DNA from 4 places in the Streptomyces sp. R11 genome. Region 1 is predicted to be linked to each of the others. Evidence: riboswitches for the same ligand, from Rfam matches in the RefSeq annotation. Region 1 holds a riboswitch; each other region holds the start of a gene.

Region 1 (2,191 bases):
GGCCAGCGTGGCGACCGTCGTGCGCAGCATGTTCACCCAGGGGTCCCGGCGCGTCATCATCACCGGCGAGGTGACGGCATGCTGCACCTGAGCGCTGGGCGCCCCGCAGACCTCGGTCACTCGCGCCCACAGCCGGCGCGCGGCGCGCAGCTTGGCGATCGTCAGGAACTGGTCGGCGGTGGCCGCGTAGCGGAACTCCAGCTGCGCACACGCCTGTTCGGCGGTCAGCCCCGCCTCGGTGAGGTCGCGCAGGTACGCGACACCGGTCGCCAGCGAGGAGCCCAGCTCCTGGGCGGCCGAGCCGCCTGCCTCGTGGTACGGCAGCGCGTCCACGGTCAGCGCCCGCAGCCCCGGGTACTCCTCGGCGCACAGCCGCGCCAGCGAGGCGACCGGCGCGAACTCCGAGTTCGTGCCCGTACGGGCCTCGTGGCCGAGCGGGTCGGCGCCGAGGTTGCCGCGCGCCGCCTCCTTGGCGACGCCCCGCTCCTCGTACTGCCGCAGCAGCTCCCGCGCGGCGGGCTCCACGTCGGCGCCGGCGTCGAGGACGACAGGGGCCAGGTCGAGGTAGACGCCCTCCAGGGCGCGGCCGAGCGACGACACCGGGATGCCGCCCTCGCCGAGGACCAGCCAGAGCGAGGTGACGCCGTTCTCCAGGTCCGCGAGCACCAGGCCGTCCGTGAGCGCCGTGTGCCGCTGCCGCAGATCCCAGCCGCCCGCCGTGTTGCCCTCGGCGCGACCGCCGCGGATGAACGGGGCGAATCCGGGCAGACCGGAATCGGGCGCGGCATCGTGCGAGGTGTACAGGGGGCGGGTGCGCAGCCCGTCCTCCAACGCAGTGGACAGGGCGTCTTCCGCAGCCGGGCCCGAGACGTCCTTGCCCGACTTGCGCAGCACGCCTTCCACCAGGCGTTGCCATTGCTCATGGGTTGCGTCAGGGAACTCGGCGGCCAGCGAGAGCCCGTCGTCAGGCAGGACCGTCATGCTCGGATGCTAGGTCAGATCATCAAAGGAGCAGCAGGGGGCACGGCTGTGACCTTGCCCTCTTCCAGATTGTGACCTGGGTCTCCGCGTCCCGTTGGGCCTAGGGGCGACCGCTCGAACGACCCGGCCGCAAGCGGGGCTTGATAGCCTCTGAGGGCCAGTCGAGCCACACCCGAGGCCAGGGAATCCGGTGCGAATCCGGAACTGACGCGCAGCGGTGAGGGGGACCGGCGGGGCACAGACGCACGCCACTGGGAGACCGGGAAGGCGCCCCGTCGGGACGAACCCGAGTCCGAAGACCTGCTGGCACCTCCACGCCCGCGCGCGGAGGACGTCCGTAGGCCGGGCTCCGCGTACGAGCCCCGACAACCGAGGCACGCCTGTGTACCGTCTTGCCCTCCGTCCCGCTGCCCTGCTGCTCGCGCCCGCCCTCCTGCTCACCGCGTGCGGCGGCTCGGGAAGCGGCAGCGCCGAGGACACCGGGAAGTCCGCCGCCGCGGGCTACCCCCTCACCCTCGACAACTGCGGCCACAAGGTCACCCTGAAGTCGCCCCCGAAGCGGGCCGTGTCCCTCAACCAGGGCACCACGGAGATCCTGCTCTCCCTCGGCCTCGCCGACCGGGTGGCCGGCACGGCGACCTTGACCGACCCGGTGATGAAGGGCCTGGAGAAGGCGAACGCCTCCGTGCCGCGGCTCGCGGACAACGCGCCCTCCTTCGAGAAGGTCCTGGACGCCGAACCCGACTTCGTCACCGCCTCCTTCGTCTCCACCCTCGGCGAGGGCGGCCCGTCCGAGGTCCTCACACCGGCGCTCATCGAGCAGGTCTACGGCGTCCGCACCGAGGTCACCGACGACCCCGGCCACCCGGTGATCCGCTTCCTGCGGCCGGCCGGCCCCGTGGGGCGGTGCTGACGTGCGCACACCCCCGGAACAACCGATACCCAGCCGGATCGTGGTGTGCAGGGACTGCTGCTGCGGGACCCCGAAGGTGCCCGGAGTCGATCACGCCCAGCAGAGCGCGCGACTCGCCGAGAACGCGCCCGTGCGCATCTCCGACTGCCTCGGCGTGTGCGAACACGCCAATGTGATCGTCGTCCAGCCCTCCGCCGCAGGCCGCGCCGCGGGCGGCCGTCCCGTCTGGCTCGGCCTCGTCAACGACCCCGAAGCCACCGAGGACATCATCACCTGGGTCAGGGCCGGCGGCCCCGG
Region 2 (2,191 bases), 5.4 Mb from region 1:
GCGCTCAGCTCACCCACCGGCTTGCCCAGCAGCACGACCTGACTGCTCTGTTCCCCACCGGGCTTGAGCAGCACGGGATTCATCAGCGCGGTCGGCTCGACCCGGCACGCCTGTGCCTGCATCGCCTGCGCCCGCCCGATCTCGGCACCCTCACGCGTGACGAACGAGTTGAGGGACATGTTCTGCGCCTTGAACGGCGCGACCTTCACTCCTTGCCGTACCAGCCACCGGCAGATCCCGGCGGTGACGACGCTCTTGCCGGCGTCGGATGTGGTGCCGGCGACGAGGAGACCACCGCCCGTCATGAGGTACGCCCCTTCACGATGCGGCGCGCGGCGACACAGACGCCGAGCGCCAGCCAACCGACGCGCTTCGACAGCCGTACGGCCCGTTCGATGTCCTGCGTGCCGACGGCCCGCCCGTCCCCGTTCAGCACGGGCCGGTGCTCGACCCGTCCGCCGTACGACAGCGTCCCGCCCAGCCGCACCCCGAGCGCCCCCGCGAACGAGGCCTCCACGGGCCCGGCGTTGGGGCTCGGGTGCTTGCCCGCGTCGGCGCGCCAGGCTCGTACCGCCCCACGGGGGTCACCTCCGGCGACGGCTGCGAGCACGGCGGTCAGCCGCGACCCCGGCCACCCCGCCACGTCGTCGAGCCTCGCCGAAGCCCAGCCGTATCGCCGGTACTTGGGCGACTTGTGCCCCACCATGGCGTCGAGCGTGTTCACGGCCCGGAACCCGACCAGCCCGGGAACGCCTGCCGCGGCGCCCCACACCAGCGCCCCCACGACCGCGTCGGAGGTGTTCTCGGCAACGGACTCCACGACCGCCCGCGCGATCCCGTCCGCGTCCAGCGCCTGCGGATCCCGCCCGCACAGATGCGGCAGCCGGGCACGAGCCGCCTCGACGTCCCCCGCTTCCAGCGCCTGCCCGATGACCCGGGCCTCCCGGGCGAGCGAAGTCCCCCCGACGACCGCCCAGGTGGCGGCACCGGTCAGCGCGACGGAGGTGGCGGGGGACGTGCGTACGAGACGAGCTGCCGCGGCACCGAGCGCCACGGCGCCACCGGCGCACACGGCGGTGTGCACCGCACCCCACGCGCGGTGGTCGCGCCACAACACCCGTTCCACGGCGGCGGCGGTCCGCCCGAACACGGCGACCGGATGCCCCCGGCGAGGATCGCCGAGCAGCAGATCACCGAGAAGTCCGGCGGCGGCGCCGTACGCGAAGACGCGATCGGCACGCATCGGGGTCAGCCGATCGTCGAGTCAGACGAGGGTCCGGTTCTGCATGTCGATCGGCAAGCGAGCATCGCGTTATGTCCTCACTCAGGGTGTCCGCGCCCTGGTTCGACGAGACCGGCGGTGAGAGTTCCTGGCTCCCGGGGGTGTCTACCCCGGTGACAGTGGCGGGACCGCGCCGGATTCACACCGGCTTCCTCTCCTACCGCCGCACATGGCTCCGGCAGTCCACCACGGGGTTGGAACGGCCGTCAACTTGCCGTTGACCTGCGAAGGGAGAGTGTGCGAAGGCCCACACAGCAGTGAGGTGCGGGACGGTGATCCGTCCCGCACCTCGGGTGTTTCAGGTGATGCGCGTCGTGCGTCAGGCGACGATCAGATAGATGCCGTACGCCACTGCCGCCGCGCATGCCGCGAAGCACGCGTACGCTCCCGTGACCGCGAGAGAGGCCGAGTCGCCCTGCGCCACGGCTCGTTCGCGCCGGGACAGGCCCGCGATGCCGAGGGTGAACAGGCCCACCAGGGCCACGGTGACCACGAGGCTGACGCCGAAGACGGAGCCGAGTGCCGCCCAGTCGATCTTCATGCTTCTGCTTTCTTGAGTGAGTGCGGGGGAGTGACTGGAGTGACCGGGTGCGTCAGACGGAGGCCTTCGAAGGCTCCGGCTCCGAGGACTGGGCCGGGATGGTGGCCGTGAGGTCCTCGCTCGCCGTGCCCGCGGGCGGCGGGGTCACGGCGGCCATGGCCGTGGTCACCACGCCGGCCGGCTCGTCGGACTCGTTGACGTTGGTGTGGTCGATGACCTCGCGGCGGGAGATCTTCCAGATCGCGGCGCTGGAGACCACCAGGAAGACCGCGACCACGGCCGTGCCCCAGGCGCCGAAGCCCGTCACGTACTCCGCGATCGCGCCGACCAGTGCGGCGGCCGGGAGGGTCAGGCCCCAGGCGACGAAC
Region 3 (2,191 bases), 4.7 Mb from region 1:
CCAGGTCAGCAGTGATTCAGGGTTGTCCCTGATGGCATCCGCGTTGCTGGCCAGGTTCGCCCTGAGGCGATCCAGACATGCCGCGGAGCCGTCGCTGAGTGCCTCGGAGGCGGTCTTGTAGGCGTCGATGTTGGATTGGGCCATCCCGTCATACCAGTCGAGCCCGTCGGCATCTGGCGGCGCGATGCTGACCAGCGCGGCAGCACTGGCCACCCGGTCCTGGAGCAGCGCCGCGCAGGCCAATGCATGCGGCCCGCCACCAGAACGGCCGAGCACGGAGAACGGTCCGAGATTCAGGTGGTCGGCGATGGCCTGCACATCCGCCGCAGAATGACGCACAGTGCGGCCTTTTAACCGATGCGACTCCCCGTACCCTGGCCGGTCATAGGAGATGAGCCGAATACCCAGTTTGTAGAGAACGCTGGTACGTGGACGCGGCCCGACCCTGCTGCCCGGAGTGCCATGCAGCAAGAACACCGGGTGCCCCTTCGGGTCCCCCGACGTCTCGAAGAAGAGCAGCCTCTTGCCGTCGCCGCTCTTGACACTTCCCAACACCAGGTGTGCCTCCCGTCGCCAGCGCCGCGGCCGCCCGGAGCAGGACCCAGAGAACCAGCATCCCGCCCGTCAGGGCGCCAGTCGACACACAAACCAGCCGTCATAGCGACGGACCAAGGGTTTTCCGTAAGACGCAATGCCACGGGGTGACGGTTGCGCGTCCCGTAGGGCCGCTCGCACCGACCAAACGGTAGAGGATTCGCACCCTCCGGCAGGTCATTCCAGCCACACCGATAGCCATTCGGCGCAAAATGCATGTTTGGTTTGACACTTCAGTGATCACAACGCCCCAGGGCGGCGATCACGCAGACCGAGGGCAGTACCCACATGATGGGGCCACCCGACCCGCCGCGCATCCTGACGTCGGGTGATACCGGTCCGTCCGCGAGGAAGGACCGACGCCATGGCCGGGATCATGCACACGCCCACGGCGAAGCCCGGCAAACCGGTCGACGTCCATGGGCGAAATCCAGCCGAACCGGCCGCCCTCAACCTCGCTCGACACCGAACCACCGCCGCCGCCCACAGCCCCCTCTCAGCCCCCGCCTACCCCCGGGTAGAGTGTCGCCGTCGTCATCACACCCGTACGGGGGAAAGCCGGTGCAAATCCGGCGCTGACCCGCAACCGTGAACCGGTCGTCGAAGGCCGGTGAGCCGGATCGCCGCGTACGGGACAGTGACCGGCTCACGTGCACCGGCAGCCTGCCGGAGCGCGGCACCGTCGAGGTATACGGAGCCGAGCCGCCGGGGGTTTTCCCTGTGCTGCCCGGTTCCCCTTAGGGAAGGGCACCCGCCGATCATGTACGTCCGCCGCAGCGCAGCGGCCCTGGCCGCCACCGTCGTGATCGGCGCGGCCGCGCCCGCCGTAGCCGCCGACCCGACCCCCTCCACGTCGCCGTCGCAGGCGTACCCCGCCGAGCTGTACGGCGACTCCGACCCCACGTACGACGGCGTCTGGCGCCAGTCCCTCGCGCTGCTCGCGCAGGACACCGTCGAGGTGAAGCCGGCGAAGGGTGCCGTGGACTGGCTGCTCGGGCAGCAGTGCGCGAACGGGGCTTTCGCGCCCTACCGCGCCGACACGAGCACTGACTGCGGCGCCAAGACCCTGATCGACACCAACAACACGGCCGCCGCCGTGCAGGCACTGGCCGCGCTCGGCGGGCACGACGCCGCGGCCGACAAGGCGGTGTCCTGGCTGAAGTCGGTCCAGAACAAGGACGGCGGCTGGGGCTACACCCCGGGCGGGGCCACCGACGCGAACTCGACGTCGGTCGTGGTCGGCGCGCTGGCCGCCGCGGGCGAGAAGCCGGCGGAGGTCGTGAAGGGCGGGAAGTCCCCGTACGACGCCCTGATCGAGCTCGCCCTGCCCTGCAAGGGCGCCGACGCGGGCGCCTTCGCGTTCCAGCCGGACAAGAAGGGCGGCCTGGCCGCCAACGCGGACGCGACCGCGGCGGGCGTCGTCGGCTCGCTCGGCAAGGGCCTCGTGGTCAGCCCGGGCAAGCAGTCGGACGCGTCCTGCAGCGACGCCGGCTCCGCAACCCCGGAGCGGGCCGCGGCCAACGGCGCCGTGTACCTGACGAAGGCCCTCGCCAAGGACGGCCACCTCACGTCCGCCCTCCCCGGCGCCGAGGACCAG
Region 4 (2,191 bases), 1.4 Mb from region 1:
GGATGTACAGGCCCTCCACCACCCACGCGAGCAAGGCGAGAGCGGCCACCGTCCAGATGGCCCGGGTGACGTTGGTGTAGGTGAACCACCGGCGCCACTTCCTGGGGCGGGTGGTGCCGCCGCGAGCCTCAAGGCGGATCGTCAGCCGGTGCCAATGGGCCACGAACCCCTGCCAGACCCAGGTGCCCGCCCGTCTCGGAGCCAGCGTCGCCATCGGCGCGTTGCGCGGTCGCTTCTTGCCGGGCGGGCGACGGACGACCCTCGTCATCGTTCGTCTCCTTCCGAGAAGGACTCTCGAAACGGAGCGACCGCGGGGCGCCGACACCTATCTCCATGGAAGCACTCCCGGAACTCCCCGCAACCCGGCGGCCCTCGGCGAAAATCCCCAGCCGCCCCCAGGGGTCGGCCCGGCAGACTCGGCCGCATGGACATCCTGATCCGGCAAGCGAAACCCCACGAGTACGCGGCCCTCGGCGAGATCACCGCCCAGGCCTACCTCCAGGACGGCCTCCTCGACTTCGGGGAGAGTGACGAATACCTCGGTGAACTCAAGGACGTGGCCAAGCGCGCGGCCGCCGCCGAGGTACTGGTGGCTGTCGAGAACGGCTTGCTGCTGGGCGGGGTGACCTTCGTCCCGGCCGGTGGCCCCATGGCCGACATAGCCCGCCCGGGAGAGGCCGAGATCCGGATGCTCGCCGTTGACCACACGGCCCGCGGGAGCGGCGTCGGCGAGGCGCTCGTGCGCGCCTGTGGCGACCTCGCCCGCGCCACGGAGGGCTGCGTACGCATCGTCCTGTCGACCCAGCGCACCATGCACGGCGCCCACCGGATCTACGAACGACTGGGCTTCGTCCGCATGCCCGAGCGGGACTGGAGCCCGATCCAGCACCTTGCCGACATCACTCTCCTCACCTACAAGTTGACGCTCTGAAACCAGCACGACACAACATCTGGGGGTGGCGTGGCGGGTGAGCACAAGATGTATGCTCATGCTCGCTGTCGCCGCAGGGGAATCCGGTGCGAATCCGGAACTGTCCCGCAACGGTGTACTTGTGCATGTCTGTTCCCAGGATCGGCGTGCGCAGGAGTCAGTCCGAGGACCTGCCGACAGCGCGCCCGGCCACCCGGCCGGTGCGCCCGACGTCCGGGCCTCGTGGAATGGGCCGGTGGACGCGACGCCGTGTGCGCTCGTGTGCTGCCCCCTGCCCTCGCCGAGGCCCCCGTGCCGAGCGAGGGAGAGCCCCCACGTGACCATCGCGCCAGCAGACCCGGCCTCAGCCGTTCCGACCGTCCCGACGGACGAGGACGCTCCGGGAACCGCCTTGCTGCGGACCCTGACCGAGCTGACCGCCGACCTCCCCGATGCCGACCCCGGCCGGGTCGCCGCCGCCGCGCTGCGCGGCCGGTCCGCGTTCGCGGACGAGGCGGAGCTGCGCGAGCTGGCCACCGAGGCGGCGGCCGGCCTGATCTCCGAGGACCCCGCCTACAGCAGGCTCGCCGCCCGGCTGCTGACCCTCTCCATCGCCGCCGAGGCCGCCTCGCAGGGCGTCACGTCCTTCACCGGGTCGGTCGCGACCGGGCACCGTGAGGGCCTCATCGCCGACCGGACCGCCGAGTTCGTGCGCCTGCACGCGGCCCGCCTCGACGCCCTGGTCGACACGGACGGCGACGACCGCTTCGGCTACTTCGGCCTGCGCACCCTGCACAGCCGGTACCTCCTGCGTCACCCCATCACCCGCAAGGTCGTCGAGACGCCCCAGCACTTCATGCTGCGCGTCGCCGCGGGTCTCGCCGAGGACGACACCGCCCGGTCGGTGGACGAAGTCGCCGCGCTCTACGGGCTCATGAGCCGCCTCGACTACCTCCCCTCCTCCCCCACCCTCTTCAACTCCGGTACCCGGCACCCCCAGATGTCGTCCTGCTACCTCCTCGACTCCCCCAAGGACGAGCTGGACTCCATCTACGACCGCTACCACCAGGTCGCCCGCCTCTCCAAGCACGCCGGCGGCATCGGGCTTTCGTACTCCCGTATCCGCTCCCGGGGTTCGCTGATCCGCGGCACCAACGGCCACTCCAACGGCATCGTCCCGTTCCTGAAGACCCTCGACGCCTCGGTCGCCGCGGTGAACCAGGGCGGCCGGCGCAAGGGTGCCGCCGCGGTGTACCTGGAGACCTGGCACTCCGACATCGA

Evidence for each region. A riboswitch is a leader RNA that binds a small molecule or an ion and turns the genes downstream of it on or off. The one in region 1 is predicted to bind cobalamin.
Region 2: it holds a riboswitch for cobalamin, as region 1 does, so the genes downstream of both, AB5J55_RS09345 (cobalamin biosynthesis protein) here and AB5J55_RS34360 (ABC transporter substrate-binding protein) in region 1, are expected to answer to the same signal.
Region 3: it holds a riboswitch for cobalamin, as region 1 does, so the genes downstream of both, AB5J55_RS12420 (prenyltransferase/squalene oxidase repeat-containing protein) here and AB5J55_RS34360 (ABC transporter substrate-binding protein) in region 1, are expected to answer to the same signal.
Region 4: it holds a riboswitch for cobalamin, as region 1 does, so the genes downstream of both, AB5J55_RS28230 (ribonucleoside-diphosphate reductase subunit alpha) here and AB5J55_RS34360 (ABC transporter substrate-binding protein) in region 1, are expected to answer to the same signal.

The regions. Positions count from the first base shown of each region.
Region 1 covers NZ_CP163432.1:7,458,435-7,460,625, forward strand. The annotation lists gene AB5J55_RS34355 (methylmalonyl-CoA mutase family protein) at 1-981, opposite strand, end outside; cobalamin riboswitch at 1,123-1,304, shown strand; partial or broken gene AB5J55_RS34360 (ABC transporter substrate-binding protein) at 1,364-1,768, shown strand; gene AB5J55_RS34365 ((2Fe-2S) ferredoxin domain-containing protein) at 1,896-2,191, shown strand, end outside.
Region 2 covers NZ_CP163432.1:2,047,103-2,049,293, reverse strand. The annotation lists gene AB5J55_RS09350 (cobyric acid synthase) at 1-305, opposite strand, end outside; gene AB5J55_RS09345 (cobalamin biosynthesis protein) at 302-1,243, opposite strand; cobalamin riboswitch at 1,344-1,486, opposite strand; gene AB5J55_RS09340 (hypothetical protein) at 1,602-1,823, opposite strand; gene AB5J55_RS09335 (anion permease) at 1,876-2,191, opposite strand, start outside.
Region 3 covers NZ_CP163432.1:2,731,934-2,734,124, forward strand. The annotation lists gene AB5J55_RS12415 (alpha/beta fold hydrolase) at 1-555, opposite strand, end outside; cobalamin riboswitch at 1,106-1,237, shown strand; gene AB5J55_RS12420 (prenyltransferase/squalene oxidase repeat-containing protein) at 1,355-2,191, shown strand, end outside.
Region 4 covers NZ_CP163432.1:6,082,518-6,084,708, reverse strand. The annotation lists gene AB5J55_RS28240 (ATP-binding protein) at 1-268, opposite strand, end outside; gene AB5J55_RS28235 (GNAT family N-acetyltransferase) at 425-931, shown strand; cobalamin riboswitch at 950-1,124, shown strand; gene AB5J55_RS28230 (ribonucleoside-diphosphate reductase subunit alpha) at 1,248-2,191, shown strand, end outside.